One region of the Bacillus sp. FDAARGOS_235 genome, then DNA from elsewhere that is predicted to be linked to it. Evidence: a T-box and tRNA genes for the amino acid it is inferred to sense, from the RefSeq annotation. Region 1 holds a T-box; the other holds one or more tRNA genes.
What was found. The T-box of region 1 lies ahead of A6J74_RS22175 (valine--tRNA ligase). A T-box ahead of a tRNA ligase gene usually reads a tRNA of that ligase, here a tRNA-Val.
Positions count from the first base shown of each region.

Region 2: it encodes a tRNA-Val, which carries the amino acid that the T-box ahead of A6J74_RS22175 (valine--tRNA ligase) is inferred to sense. The anticodon was not compared.

Region 1 is NZ_CP020437.2:3,873,187-3,880,767, reverse strand. It holds gene A6J74_RS22180 (bifunctional folylpolyglutamate synthase/dihydrofolate synthase) at 1-796, opposite strand, end outside; gene A6J74_RS22175 (valine--tRNA ligase) at 889-3,534, opposite strand; T-box leader at 3,573-3,804, opposite strand; gene ysxE (spore coat protein YsxE) at 3,981-5,006, opposite strand; gene spoVID (stage VI sporulation protein D) at 5,073-6,077, opposite strand; gene hemL (glutamate-1-semialdehyde 2,1-aminomutase) at 6,157-7,446, opposite strand; gene hemB (porphobilinogen synthase) at 7,446-7,581, opposite strand, start outside.
Region 2 is NZ_CP020437.2:1,702,581-1,710,161, forward strand. It holds gene A6J74_RS10455 (DUF4047 domain-containing protein) at 1-426, opposite strand, end outside; gene A6J74_RS10460 (CalY family protein) at 547-1,134, opposite strand; gene sipW (signal peptidase I SipW) at 1,199-1,768, opposite strand; gene A6J74_RS10470 (D-alanyl-D-alanine carboxypeptidase family protein) at 1,963-3,249, opposite strand; gene A6J74_RS10475 (hypothetical protein) at 3,403-3,630, opposite strand; gene A6J74_RS10480 (hypothetical protein) at 4,066-4,281, shown strand; tRNA gene A6J74_RS10485 (tRNA-Val) at 4,475-4,547, shown strand; gene A6J74_RS10495 (hypothetical protein) at 5,010-5,204, shown strand; gene A6J74_RS10500 (hypothetical protein) at 5,237-5,443, shown strand; gene A6J74_RS10505 (hypothetical protein) at 5,896-6,369, shown strand; gene A6J74_RS10510 (ABC transporter permease) at 6,697-7,581, opposite strand, start outside.

The sequences.
Region 1 (7,581 bases):
TTCCTACTTGGTGAACACCTTTCATTGACATTCGAACATCTTCAAAAGATGCGAAAGGACAAGCAAAATCAAAACGTTCCCCATCTTCGTTAGACTGTTTATGTAACGCTGTAAAATGTTTGCCCAGTTCATATAAGTTTGCATGATTTTCCTTTGCAACCTTTTGAATGACCTGCAATGCTTCATCATCTTGCACGCCTGTAATAACCGGAACACCCGACTTAATAATTCCTGCCTTCTCATACGCAATTTCTCCTAGTGTATCCCCTAAAATATGCATATGATCGTGGCCGATATTTGTAATAATTGTGAGAATAGGATGAATCACATTCGTAGAGTCAAAGCGCCCTCCAAGCCCTGTTTCAAATAAAACAACATCACAGAAATTGATTTTACCGAAATAACAAATTGCCATAACAGTAATAATCTCAAACTCAGTCGCTTCCCCTAAATCCGTCTCGTCTAGTTTTTCAACGACTGGCTTTACCATGTTTACAAGTTCCGCAATCTCTTCATCTGCAATTGGTGTTCCGTTCACACTAATACGCTCATTAAATGTTTCAATGTAAGGAGAGGTAAATGTTCCAACCTTATATTTTGCGCCTTCTAGCATGTAGCGCATATACGTTAAAGTTGAACCTTTTCCATTTGTACCAGCAAGATGAACACATTTTATATGACGCTCTGGATTTCCGAGTTCTTCTAGCATCCAGCTCATTCTTTCTAATCCTGGTTTAATACCAAACTTCAATCGACTATGAATCCACCCTATCGCTTCTTCGTATGTATGTATCACGTATGTTTTCCCCTTTCAAAAGACAACCTTCATCATTCTATTATACGCAAAGAAAAGAGACTCACCAATATAGTGAGTCTCTAAAATACACTTTATTTCTCAAGATCTGCTAGACGTTGGCGAACTGCTTCGCGTTTTTCTAGGTAATCTTGCTCTTTCGCACGCTCTCCGTCAATAACTGCCGCAGGAGCTTTCGCTACGAAGCCTTGGTTTGAAAGTTTCTTCTGTACACGTTCTACCTCTTTATCGAACTTCTCAAGTTCTTTTTCAAGACGTGCTCTCTCTTCGTCAAGGTTGATAAGATCAGCTAACGGTAAGAATAACTCTGCACCTGATACGATTGCAGTCATCGCTTTTTCTGGCGCTTGTAAATTCGTTTGAATTGTTAATTCACTTGGGTTACAGAAACGCTCAATGTAAGAGCTGTTTTTCGTAAGTTGAGCAAGGATAGCCTCATCTTTTGCTTTAATTTGCATTTGAACTTTTTTGCTCATTGGCGTATTTACTTCTGCACGGATGTTACGAACAGAGCGAATGATATCAACTAGAAGGTGCATTTCTGCTGCCGCTTCTTTATCTTGTAAATCTTCGCGAACTGTTGGCCAAGCCGCTACTGTAATAGACTCGCCTTCATGCGGTAAATGTTGCCAAATCTTCTCTGTTACGAACGGCATGAATGGGTGTAATAGACGCATCGTTTGGTCTAATACGTAAGCTAAAATAGAACGAGTTGTTTTCTTAGCTGCTTCATCTTCACCGTATAGTGGAAGTTTCGCCATCTCAATGTACCAGTCACAGAAATCATCCCAAATGAAGTTGTATAATGAACGACCAGCTTCACCGAACTCATATTTATCCATGTTACGTGTTACACTTTCGATCGTTTCGTTTAAGCGAGTTAAAATCCACTTATCTGCAACTGATTTTTCACCAGTTAAATCGATTTCTTCATACTTCATATCATCCATGTTCATTAATACGAAACGTGATGCGTTCCAAATTTTATTAATGAAGTTCCAAGTAGATTCTACTTTTTCCATGCTGAAACGTAAATCTTGGCCTGGTGCACTTCCTGTTGATAAGAAGTAACGCATTGCATCTGCACCGTATTTCTCGATAACATCCATCGGGTCGATACCGTTACCAAGAGATTTACTCATTTTACGTCCCTGTTCATCACGAACTAAACCGTGAATTAATACATCTTTAAATGGACGCTCTCCTGTAAACTCTAAACCTTGGAAAATCATACGAGATACCCAGAAGAAGATGATGTCATAACCAGTTACTAAAGCATCTGTTGAATAGAACTTTTTAAAGTCTACTGCCTCTTCATTTGGCCAACCAAGTGTTGAGAACGGCCATAACGCTGAGCTAAACCATGTATCAAGTACGTCGTTATCTTGATTCCAGTTTTCAATATCCGCTGGCGCTTCAGTACCTACGTATACTTCACCAGTTTCTTTATGATACCAAGCTGGAATGCGGTGTCCCCACCATAATTGACGAGAAATACACCAGTCATGAATGTTTTCCATCCAGCGTAAGTATGTGTTTTCAAAACGCTCTGGTACGAACGTTACTTTTTCTTCTTCTTTTTGTTGAAGTGCTACTGCTTTTTCTGCAAGTGGAGCCATTTTTACGAACCATTGTGTTGATAAATAAGGCTCAACAACTGCACCGCTACGCTCACTATGACCTACTGAATGCATATGAGGCTCAATTTCTACTAATACGTCCGCTTCTTGTAAGTCTTTCACTAACGCTTTACGGCATTCGAAACGGTCCATACCGTTATACTTACCAGCTTTTTCGTTCATCGTTCCATCTTCGTTCATTACTAAGATGCGTGGTAAGTCATGACGGTTACCTACTTCAAAGTCATTCGGGTCATGAGCTGGTGTAATTTTTACAACGCCTGTTCCAAAGTCTTTTTCTACGTACTCATCGGCAATAATCGGAATCTCACGGCCTACGATTGGAAGGGTAACTGTTTTTCCGATTAAATGTTTGTAACGATCGTCTTCTGGATGAACTGCTACAGCTGTATCACCAAGCATCGTTTCTGGACGAGTAGTTGCAAGACGAATGTGACCAGAACCATCTGTTAATGGATAGTTCATATGGTAGAATGCACCTTGAACCTCTTTATGAATTACTTCGATATCAGAAAGAGCTGTACGTGTTGCTGGGTCCCAGTTGATAATATATTCACCGCGGTAAATTAAGCCTTTTTCGTATAATTGAACGAATACTTTATTAACTGCATCAGATAAACCTTCGTCTAATGTGAAACGTTCACGAGAATAGTCTAGTCCTAAACCAACTTTCCCCCATTGTTGACGAATGTGAGAAGCGTACTCTTCTTTCCACTCCCAAGCTTTTTCAAGGAATTTCTCACGGCCAAGATCGTAACGTGAAATACCTTCTTCACGAAGTTTTCCTTCTACTTTCGCTTGTGTTGCGATACCCGCATGGTCCATTCCTGGAAGCCATAATACATCGTATCCTTGCATACGCTTCGTACGAGTTAAAATATCTTGAAGAGTTGTATCCCAAGCATGACCTAAGTGTAACTTACCAGTTACGTTCGGAGGTGGAATTACAATTGTATACGGTTGTTTCTTCTCGTCTCCTGTTGCTTCGAAATATTTGCCTTCAAGCCACCATTGATAAAGGCCTTCTTCAACGGACATATGATCATATTTAGTTGGTAAATTCTTTTCCGTGTTTGACATTATTTTCCCTCCTTAAAATAAAAAATGCCCCTCATCCAAAAAAGGACGAGGGACATCGCGGTACCACCTTTATTTACAAACAAATTCAGAATTTGCTTATACTCTTAATTTGATAACGGACAAATCCGTCTTTTCCTAATGAGAACTATTCCGTTCAGAAAAGATGCTCCAGGGCTACCTTCTAACATAACTATCTAGAGAATCTCCCAGCTAATGATTCTCCTCTCTGAAGACGTTTCATGTTATACTCTTCCCCTTCAAGGCATTTATATGATTGTTAATTATTATATACAATAGTGTAAAAAACGAAACCTTATTCGTCAAGATAAATTTAAGACTATCACTTTCCGGGCGAATATAAAAAAGATAAGTAGCATCCTCCACTTATCTTTTTTACCCCTCTATTTACGGGCGGTAATACCCCCGCCACTGATTAAAGTTTCACTTTATCCGTTCCCTTGCTGGGCAGCTTGTAATTGTGACAGGAAATATTCTACATTGCTAACGAGCCAATGTGATTGTTGCAAGCTCTTTACTCCGCGAATCTCATTTTCCTTATTGCGACTCTGCCTTCTTTTTTTATAAGACTCAATTTGCCGAATAAATTGCGATGGATAGGTCATGTAAGCATACATAAGCAGTTGCTCTTCTTTCGTAAACGGGAAGTTTTTTTGGTACATTTGATACCATTCAAAACGATCACTTCGCGCAATTGGATATGTGTTTAAAGACCGCGAATAAAACCCTACAATATCTTGCACAGGCGTTGCAAACTTCGATTTTTCTAAACTAATAAAATAGCCATTCCGTTCATAGTCAAATAAAAAATGATTAAGTGACACGTTACCATGCACAAAAGTAATGCGTGTTTTATCTTTTTCTTTCATCGCATCGTTCCACTCATTTAATTGCTTCGTTGCAAATTCACGCGCCCTCATTACATGATGATAGTACGTACAATATTGTAATTCAAACGGAGACATATACCACTTCGCTTCAGATTCTACAAGAAACTCTTCTAACATCTCACCATCATTTTCCCAACGATCGGATATACTTGTGTAATGTTTTTCTAAATCTTCTTCTGTATATGTTTCTTCTTTCACCGTTTTTTGGTGCAACGTTCCAAGTGTTTGAAACATTTTATGGTATTGATCATTATCCTCGCCGTTTCCTTCCGCACGTTCTAACCAAGGCATTAAATAATAATTATAAGTCCCGTCACTTAAAATATAATTCCCATCCGTCGCATGGTATATAGGTACATAATTTGAAAAACCTTTCTCCTTCAAATATTGAATATGATGTAGAAAGTTATTCCGCTCTAACTTTCTATCTTCTATTTTCTTTAGCGCATATGGACCTTGATTCGTGTAAATTTTCGTTACACTTCCGTGCTCTTCCATATGCTGCGTATCCAATCTATATTGCCTTACAATGGGTTCATAGCGATTTCGTAATTCAATATCCATACGAATAACCCTTTCTATTCAAAACATAGCCTCTAGGACAATAGGGGAGTGAAAGCACTCACCCCCTTATTTCGCCTTTGCTTTTGAAACGGGAATATAAATAATTTGTCCCGTAGTTAAATATATATCTTCTGTTTGATTAACACGGTATAAGTTTTGTACAGACGTGTCATAACGTTCTGCAACAGATTCAATTGTATCCCCTTCTTGCACGAAATACATTCTTAACTTCGTAAATTCTTCTTCCGGTTCTTTCGTAAATAATTGTGTTAAATAAAGCGCATTTTCATCTCGCTGTGAGTATGCTTCTTCTTGCTCTTCCTGCTTTTTCGCCTTTTCTTTTTGATAATCTTTTCGTCCAAACAATTCAAATTGCAGCGTCGTTTCTTGCTCCTCTTCACGCTCCGCAAATTCATGTTCTGCCAATTCCTCTTCCGCTTCTTCTTGCCCTTTTCTTTCTTCTAGCTGGAACGGTTCAAATGCGTAATCTTCCCATTCATCCGATTCTTTATAGGTTGGTTCCGCTACATGCGGCGCGGGTCTATTTTCATCCTCTTCAGCTGAATCATTTTCTAACTCAGCATACGCCGTTTCTTCCTCTTCATCCTCGATTCTTTCCTCATCACATAAACCTGTAATAGATATATCCGCTAATAATTGTAAGCAACCATTTTCCTTCAATTCATAATCAAATTCTTCGATTGATACATATAATTCTTCAATTACTTTCACTCGATTTCTTGGAATTGATATTTCAAGTGGAAAGGAATGAACAAGTTCATTCACCCCATCTTCCCTTGTTTCTACATAATCAATTGACTTTGCTGGCGATAGTTCTCTTAATGAATAGGCCGAATCATCTTGCCTTGCAACATACTCCCCCGTTAAATCTAACTGCCCTCTCACGATAACTTCATGATCAAGCTCTTCTATCTCAACGTCTGGATCTAACGAAATTGACAAAAGTTCTTCGACTTCCTGTCCTTTTTGGAACCAAACAGATTCTTTTAATGAAAATCGTAACGAATGATCTGTTGTCACTTCTTTTCCCCCTCCCAAACTATATGTCATTACAGATTTATGTATGTAAAGCCCACTTTATGAATAAAAAAAATCGCTCCCCTTATGGAGAGCGATTTTCTCTAATATATTATGCTTGTAACTTTGACATTGCAATTTCAGCCGCTGCAATCGTCGCTTCAATATCTGCATCACTATGTGCTGTCGATAAGAACAAACCTTCAAATTGAGATGGTGGCAAGAATACACCTTGTTCTACCATTTCACGATAGTAAGCCGCGAAGAATTCTAAGTTTGAAGATTTCGCTGTATCGTAATTAATAACCGGCTCATCTGTAAAGAAAATACCAATCATAGAGCCTGCACGGTTAATATGATGAGGAATACCATGTTTTTCAGCCGCTTTACGTAGTCCCGCTTCTAACATTTCTGCTTTACGCTCAAACTCTACATATGATTCTGGCGTTAATTGTACTAACGTTTCATAACCTGCTGCCATTGCAAGTGGGTTACCTGATAAAGTACCAGCTTGATAAATCGGTCCGCTCGGCGCAACTTGACGCATAATTTCTGCTTTACCACCGTACGCCCCTACTGGTAAGCCACCACCGATTACTTTACCTAAACAAGTTAAATCAGGTGTTACACCGTAGTAACCTTGTCCGCAGTTATAAGCAACACGGAATCCTGTCATTACTTCATCAAAAATAAGCAGTGCACCGTTTTGTTCTGTTACTTCACGAAGCCCTTCTAAAAATCCTGGTTGCGGAGGAACAACCCCCATATTCCCTGCTACTGGTTCTACAATTACACAAGCAATATCATCACCGAATCGTTCAAAAGCGTACTTCACACTTTCTAAATCATTATAAGCTACTGTAATCGTATTTTTCGCTACACCTTCTGGTACGCCAGGGCTATCTGGTAAACCTAGAGTCGCCACACCAGAACCAGCTTTAATTAATAATGAATCACCATGACCGTGGTAACAACCAATAAATTTTAAAATTTTGTTACGGCCTGTATAACCACGAGCTAAACGTAGTGCACTCATTGTCGCTTCTGTTCCAGAGTTAACCATGCGGACAATTTCAATCGATGGTACACGCTCAATAACAAGTTTCGCTAATTTATTTTCGATTTCTGTCGGCGCACCGAAGCTTGTACCTCTTTCAGCAACAGATTTTAACGCTTCAACAACACGATCATTTGCATGACCATGAATTAAAGGACCCCATGATAATACGTAATCGATGTATTCATTTCCATCAATATCATATACTTTAGAGCCTTTTCCACGCTCCATAAACAATGGATTCATACCAACAGATTTAAAGGCACGAACAGGGCTATTTACGCCACCAGGCATTAAGTCTTGCGCCTCTTCAAACGCCGCAATCGATTTATCAAACTTTTTCATTATTTAGCGCCTCCTTCTTGTAACCACTTTGCTGCATCTTTCGCATGATACGTAATAATTAAGTCTGCTCCTGCACGTTTCATGCTAATTAATTTTTCAAGCACAACTTCTTTTTCATTAATCCAACCATTTTGC
Region 2 (7,581 bases), 2.2 Mb from region 1:
TTGAATCGACTCATCTTTAGTTACTTTTAATTCTTCCTGTATTTGGTTGTAAGGAGCTTCTATTTCAGTATATACATTTTGCAAGGCTTCCTTCTCAGAAACAATTTTCTCACGACCTTGTTGCCATACAGAAATTGCCTGTTTTATTTCTTCAATAGAAGTTACTTTCAGTTTCCCCTTCATTGTTCCATACTCATGCTCAATAAACTTTTTATGTTGCTCAGCCTGTTCTTTTAATGTAGTAACTGTTTTCGGAAATATAATTGCTGTAGAAATACTCGCTTCTACTTTCGTTTCATGAATGAATGCCGCTTCTGTATGCGTCATAACTTGAGATCCTAAATAAAACGTAATAGAGCACATACACGGCAATATAAGCATCTTTTTTAAATTACGTGGTCTTTTCAGCATCTTAATCTCTCCCATCGAACATTCCGTTCTTTATACAGAACATTATCTTTATTATAATAAAGAACTATATAAAATGATAGCTATATACTAGAAAAATAGAAAAAGGGCTATCCATATGATAGCCCTTTTTTATTATTATCTTTCTTCACCTGCTGTTTGTTGTGCATCAAACGTCCAATTTAATTGTAACTTATCGCCTTGGAATTGATTTTGATCTTTCCCATTATCAACGAACTCAAATTTCACTTTGAATTTATCAGATTTACCTGCAGAAATACCTTTTTCATCCCAGAACCAAGCAGCTAAATCATTATCTACGGCTGTAAGTGTGTCACCCTTCAATTTATCTAATGTAGTTTGTTTCACAATTGTCTCATGCTTATCTACATTTTTTAAGAATGTTACTTTAATATGTTTACCAAAATCATCTTTATTATCTTTCTTTACATCTTCTACATTATAATCTGTTTTCAGTAGAACCTTTTTAATATTTAAGGAGCCTTTATTTTCTAGTTTAAATTCTTTTTCAATTGTATCACCAGGTTTTAAATTCGATACATTAACAACTGTTGATGGATTTAATGCTAAATCAAGTGTACCAGCCGCAAATGTATTGTTTGACACTTCTTTATCACTGAAAAACGCAAATGTTCCTCCACCAACTAATGCTGCTCCTAGTACTGCTGATGTGATACCCATTCCTAACTTTTTCTTTAAAGTCATGTCCATATCCCCTTAATATATATATATTTGTTAACTTCCTAAACGGAAAGTATAACCAAACGATCTAGACGGATTGTTCTACTTTTTTATCTTTCTTTTCTCCGTCAATGCTACGAATAGCGCCAAAAATAGAAATCGCGGAATAACCAAGTAAAAAGACGCCTGGAATAATAAGAAGTAATGCTGCTCCCGCTTTTGAATTCGCATAATTCAGTAAATAACCAACGTACGGAACTGTAATATCTGCATATTTCCCAACTACATTTTCTGCAAGTACTGGTTCTAAATCTGGTCCGTTGTTGTTATCCCCTTTTGTTTCATACATTACTTTTCCATTTGTATCTTTCACACCGATAATACGGTGAGTGATAATTTTTTGATCTTTCTCTTTAAAGGTAATAACATCACCTTTTTCATATTTAGAACCATCTTTCTTTGGCTCTATTGCAATGATTGATCCTGTTAAAAACGTCGGTTCCATCGATCCTGAAAGAACGCTCTTAAACTGATATCCCATCACTGTCGGATCCCCACCGCTCGCTTTTGAAGAAATGACTACAAAAGCTAAGAAAACCATCAATGCAAATAAAACAAATGAGATCGCGTTGCTAATTATCTTCCAAATTAATTTCATCGTCTCTCTCCCTCTCCGTTGTTTTATATTATTTGAAGTATGCAATGCTTCTTGTGTTCTTTAACAAGAACACAAGTAAATGATATAACGAACTTCGAGTTATTGCAATAAGAAAATTTACAATTATTAGTTAAACTTCTTTTCCGTATATAAAAAAGACTGTGACAAAATCTCTTCACAGTCCTCATGCTTTTTTACTTTTCTTCTGATTTTATTCCTTGTCTATTATGGCGCACCACAGCATATAAAATGACTCCAACTAATACAATCGCACCTATCCCAATACTTATCACTTTCACATTTGACTCTGTTATTTCAGGCTCAATTGTATCCTTTTTAGGCATCGCAAAAGTAACATCTTCTTTTGAAAGAACATTTATCGTCGCAATTGTTTGATTATTTTTCGTAATATCGACTGCACCAACTACCTCACCACGATGGATTCCCTTATGATACAAAGAGTCTTTATCTAATGAAGCGGCCCGAAAAATAGTTTTCACATTTTTCCCTTCATCTTTCTTAAGCACAAGCTCTGCACTTTTTTCAAGTTCGCTATCAATATCTTTATTTAAATACGTTGTCTTTTGATGCCAACTATGTTTATCTAGCACCGTTTGTTTCGTAAATTGCCCAAAAGAATATTCCGCCATCTGCTTTAAATCCTCATAGATTTCAGGTCTTTGAGAAGCCATTACTACATTTATAATACGATTTCCATCTTTCTCATTTAATAAAACGAGCGTATTACGTGCCTCATTCGTAAACCCCGTCTTACCGCCGATACTATATGGGTTCTCAAAATAAATAGATTTATTAAAAATAGACACCGTCTGCCTAGATGTAGTAACTGTCGTTCTTTTCGTATTCATCGCTTGCAAAATTTCAGGATACTTTTGCACACCTCTCGTAATCATAGCGATATCATACGGCGTCGTATAATGGTTCGGATCATGCAGTCCATTTGGTGTTACAAAGTGACTATCTGTAGCACCTAACTGTTTTGCCTTTTCATTCATCATATTAGCAAAATTCTCAACACTTCCACCAATATGCTCTGCAATCGCATACGACACATCATTCGCACTTAACACCATTAAAATCATAAGCGCGGTATTTCTATTCACCGTCTCACCGGGTTGAAACTCAATTTGATAATTGCTCTTCTCTTGATCTAATGCTAATTGCGAAAATGTAAACTGATCCTCTGGCTTCGTATGCTCCATTAACAAAATCGCTGTTAACACTTTCGTCACACTAGCTGGATACGCACGATGATGTGCATTTTTGTCATACAACAAATCACCTGTTTTCGCATCAATCGTAGCTGCAAACTGACTAAAAACATTTGGCCCTTCCTTAGGTGGTGGTGCCACTTGCTCCGGATTCACTCCAATATTCGTCTCAGCACGCAACGTCATAGGTGTCAATAAAAACAAACTAATAACTGTAATAAAAACCAAAATTTTCTTGAAATTTACCATATGACTCTCCCTTTTCACTTTACTCCTACAAATAAAAAATGAATCTACCAATCTATATGTAATTTGTATTAAATTGGAAGAAAAATCACTATTTTTTACTATATCATATTTTTACGATAAAGGACATAATTATACAATAAAAATAAGAAGGAATTACTCTTTCTTATCCTTCTCATCAATTAACGAATCTATTAACTTCTGACTTGCTTCCTCAGGCGTAATCTCATCCGTCATCCCCATAAATGACCAACCTTTAGAATCGACCCACTCAACAAGCTCTTGCAAAAACTCATCATGCGTAACATCTACATCAAGAATCGAGCCATTAATCGAAATCGTTCTATTTCTAGAAACGCGCATCTTGAACGTTTTTCTTACCATTACAATAATTCTCCCTCTACTCTTGAATATTTATAAAGTTAAACTTTAATCCGTGGGGATTTTCTTCATCCCCCACGGATTATTAGCCTTCACCAATCGGGCTTTTACGGGCAGTTGATCTCCCACCTAACTTCTTTGCTTTCGCTGAATTTTGAGCGGGGATCTTACTGCCCGTTAATGCGGGGTAAAAAAATCTTGTATCTCTGTTATACATGATTTTAAGTAAATTGTAAAAAGGATATATTGGCCAATTTGAATATCGAAAGTGAAAATCCCTTATTCTACATAGCCATCACACGTTATACAATTTGTCATACATTACTAAATACATCCGTATAAAAACAACACAACTTTCATTTTATCACATCAAATACACTTTGCTTTCGTACAATCAAATGGAATATATTAAAAAAACTAAAAATGAGGAGGAATTCTATGGCACATTGTACATATTGTAAGACGAAGTGGAAAATAAAAGATGTATGGTCGATACTTGTGACATTTGAAAAAGATTGTCCGTATTGTTTTGGAAGGCAATACCTTTCTAACGATACCTTTCATCATGCTAATGCTGCTTTACCTTTGCTATTCTTATGTCCTTTACTTGTTGATTTAAGCGATGAAAACCCTTTGGATAAATATCGTAAATAATATAACCTCTACATTTAAAACCTACTTTCTATTCAGTTTCCTTCTTATTAATTATTCCTTTATTCACTTCTAGCATGATTGTACAAGATCCATCTTTAAAAACTTCCTGTATAAATATTGTAAAATTTCAGTTAATTATATATAATTGCTTTATCATTATTATTAAAGATGCTATTACATAAGTATTTTTGAAGATCCCGTAGCTCAGCAGGGAGAGCGCCACCTTGACAGGGTGGAGGTCGTGAGTTCGAACCTCTCCGGGATCATATCCTTTTGTATCAACTGTTGATAATTTCATATTTTGAGCAAAACTAACGGTGAGTACCGCTCAAGTTTTGATCGAGACTCCTCCTTTAACTCTAAATGAGAATGAAGGAGTTTTTTTATGTCTTTAACATACTTCACAGAAAAAGAAATCGTAAAAAAACGACAACCCCACAAACGGAAAACTAGCAAAATTTCAAAAGAATATTCTGTTGAACGCGTATTCGAAAGATTTATTGATAGTAAAGTAAAACAGAATTCACGCCCCAACATCATTGAATCAATTCCTTCTTATGTTTAATAGTATAAAAGCATTTCATGGAACACAAAATGCTCAAATATTCTATATGACCGATATTACAACAAATTTTATTTATGACTGGGTTTATTGATTAAAAAATGAATGTGTATGCTTTGATGGCCATATTTACGTGCATCAAGATACAGAAATAGGAATCAGAACAATGGAGCGCTATGTAGAAATGGGGCCGTTAGAAGATGCAAGTTTGGTAGCGGAAATTCTCAAGGAAACGAGATGCTGTGATTTACTGCATGTAATAAAATTGTTTGATTTTCAATCCGCTGAGCAAATTGAACATATCTCACGAGGTAACCCAAGCACCTACTCAGCACAATGGTATACAACGGTCTATGTTTGACATAGGCCCATTTTTTATAAGGAGTAATTGCTATGATCGACGTATATATAATGCAACCATTCGATAAAAGGGAATTTGCCAAAACAGAAATTTTATTGACTTCGGAAGTGACTGAAATATTGAGGATTTCAATGGCTCGTATGAATGCGCTATTGAAAAAGGGACAAATCAAACCCATCAGACGGACGAAAGGCACGAGTATATTTCTACGTGAAGAATGGTTAAAGGATATGGAATGAGGGTACAAATCTATAATTGAAGATGTTAAAAAATCGAATCATCAAAAAATTAAAGAAAATGTTAATGAGACTTTATCAGACTTAGCATGATGAAAAACGAACTATAGTATTGGTTCGTTTTTTATTATGCACTTTTGCATACAGGATTATTTTCTCTTGTAAATAGGTAATAGTAGTATATAATAAAAAAAATATTTTACCAATAAAAGGTAACGAGGAAGGTGGGATAAGTAAATACCCAAAACGTATTAACAGATTTATTCTATGTAAATCATGATACATATATGGAATCAAAACTATGGAATTTTATGTAGAGATTAGATTACTACACGACACAAGATTACTAGCGAATACATTCGAGGAAAAACAGCGTTCGATTAGATTCATGTTATAAAACTACTTAATGTGATATCTATTGAACGAATTGAGAATATACTTAGGAGGAATTTCAAGTGAAAACATTTGGTAAAGTATTATTAACAGGAGCTTTAGCTTTGGGCGGTTTCACGGTTATGAACATTGATACAACTAAAGCACATGCCGACGGAGCAAGCGAGTTCTGTCGTTATATCTGTGGACCTAGCGAAACGGTGAATGGTGTTACAGTTCAAGTACACGCTACGGAATACCGATTTGGGCAAAACGTAATTGCAAGAATTACAAATGACCGAACTGAGGATATTCATTACAATGTCAGCATCGAAAAGAAATATGGAGATAGCTGGGGAGAATATGATACTTTCTTCAATTGGAAAAATCAATGGGTTCCAGCTGGAAGTAATGATGAAATTTCTACTTTCACAGGATATGGCGAAGATATTGGAGATAATGGAACATACCGTTACAAAGTTGAAATTGTAAGCGCTGATGGTTCTGTAGATACAATTTACACAGCAGGAATGACAGTTATAGGAAGAGGAGAATAATCATGAAAAAATAAGCTTTTCGGAGCTTATTTTTTTATATACAAAATTGAATATTAATATTCAGAAATGGATAGGTAGGGAACGAAACAGTCCTTACCTATTTTATAAATTCCACGTATTTACCTAATGGTGCATATGTGTTTATGATCCTACTTCTTCTTTTTCTATCGTTTACAACATAAGGTTTTTTAAATTATCAACGCTTTCTAAATTGACAACACATTCTTTTATATTTATTTATATACATTTTACAAAAAAACAAAGAACTACATAGATTAACCATGTAGTTCTTTGTAAATATAAGTCTCAAAAATGAATGAGCTAATCTTATTTCTTCCCTAACTTGATTGCCTTCTTTATATTACTAAATGCACCTTTACCATATAATAATACGCCGCCGCGGTAAACACGGCTCGTTAAACCAATCATCATACATATTGTTGCTAATAGAATTGCTAATGTAAGCGCAATCTCCCATACTGGAATATTGAGGAATCCAATTCGTACGAGCATAACAATAGGAGTAAAGAAAGGTATATAACTAGTAACGGTAACAACCGTGCTGCTTGGATTTGACATTCCATAAAGTGCGATATACAAAGCAGCAATTAACATAAACATCAGTGGCATAACAGCTTGAGAAGACTCCTCTATACGACTAATAATAGAGCCGAGTAGACAAGATAATGAGCCATATAATAAGAATCCTAATGTGAAGAATAAAATCCCATACGCCACTAGAGTAGGAGCAACAGAGTTTAAATCAATACTATTTAAAATATCATTTTTCGATTCATTAATTGCTATTTTATACCCAACAGTTGCGACCAAGCCCCAAATTATCATTTGTGTAATACCTGCCAATAATGTTGAGAATAGCTTTGCATATAAATGTTTTGTAGGCGAAATACTTGAAACAACTAACTCCATTACACGAGAAGATTTTTCTGTTGCAACATCTGTAGCTAATTGCGCAGCATACAATAATATCATAAAATAATTTAGCATGATAAAGGTATTAATTAAAATTCCTACACCCTCTGTATGTTCTCCATCTTTAACCTTATCTGAAACAGTTTTGGTATGAATTTCTACTGGCGTCGTTAACACCTTTAATTCATCTTGCGATAGATTCAATTGCTGAGCGAAATTAGAAGATTGTATTTGAGATAAAATCGTTTGAACCTTGCTAACATCTTGCTGATTTACATC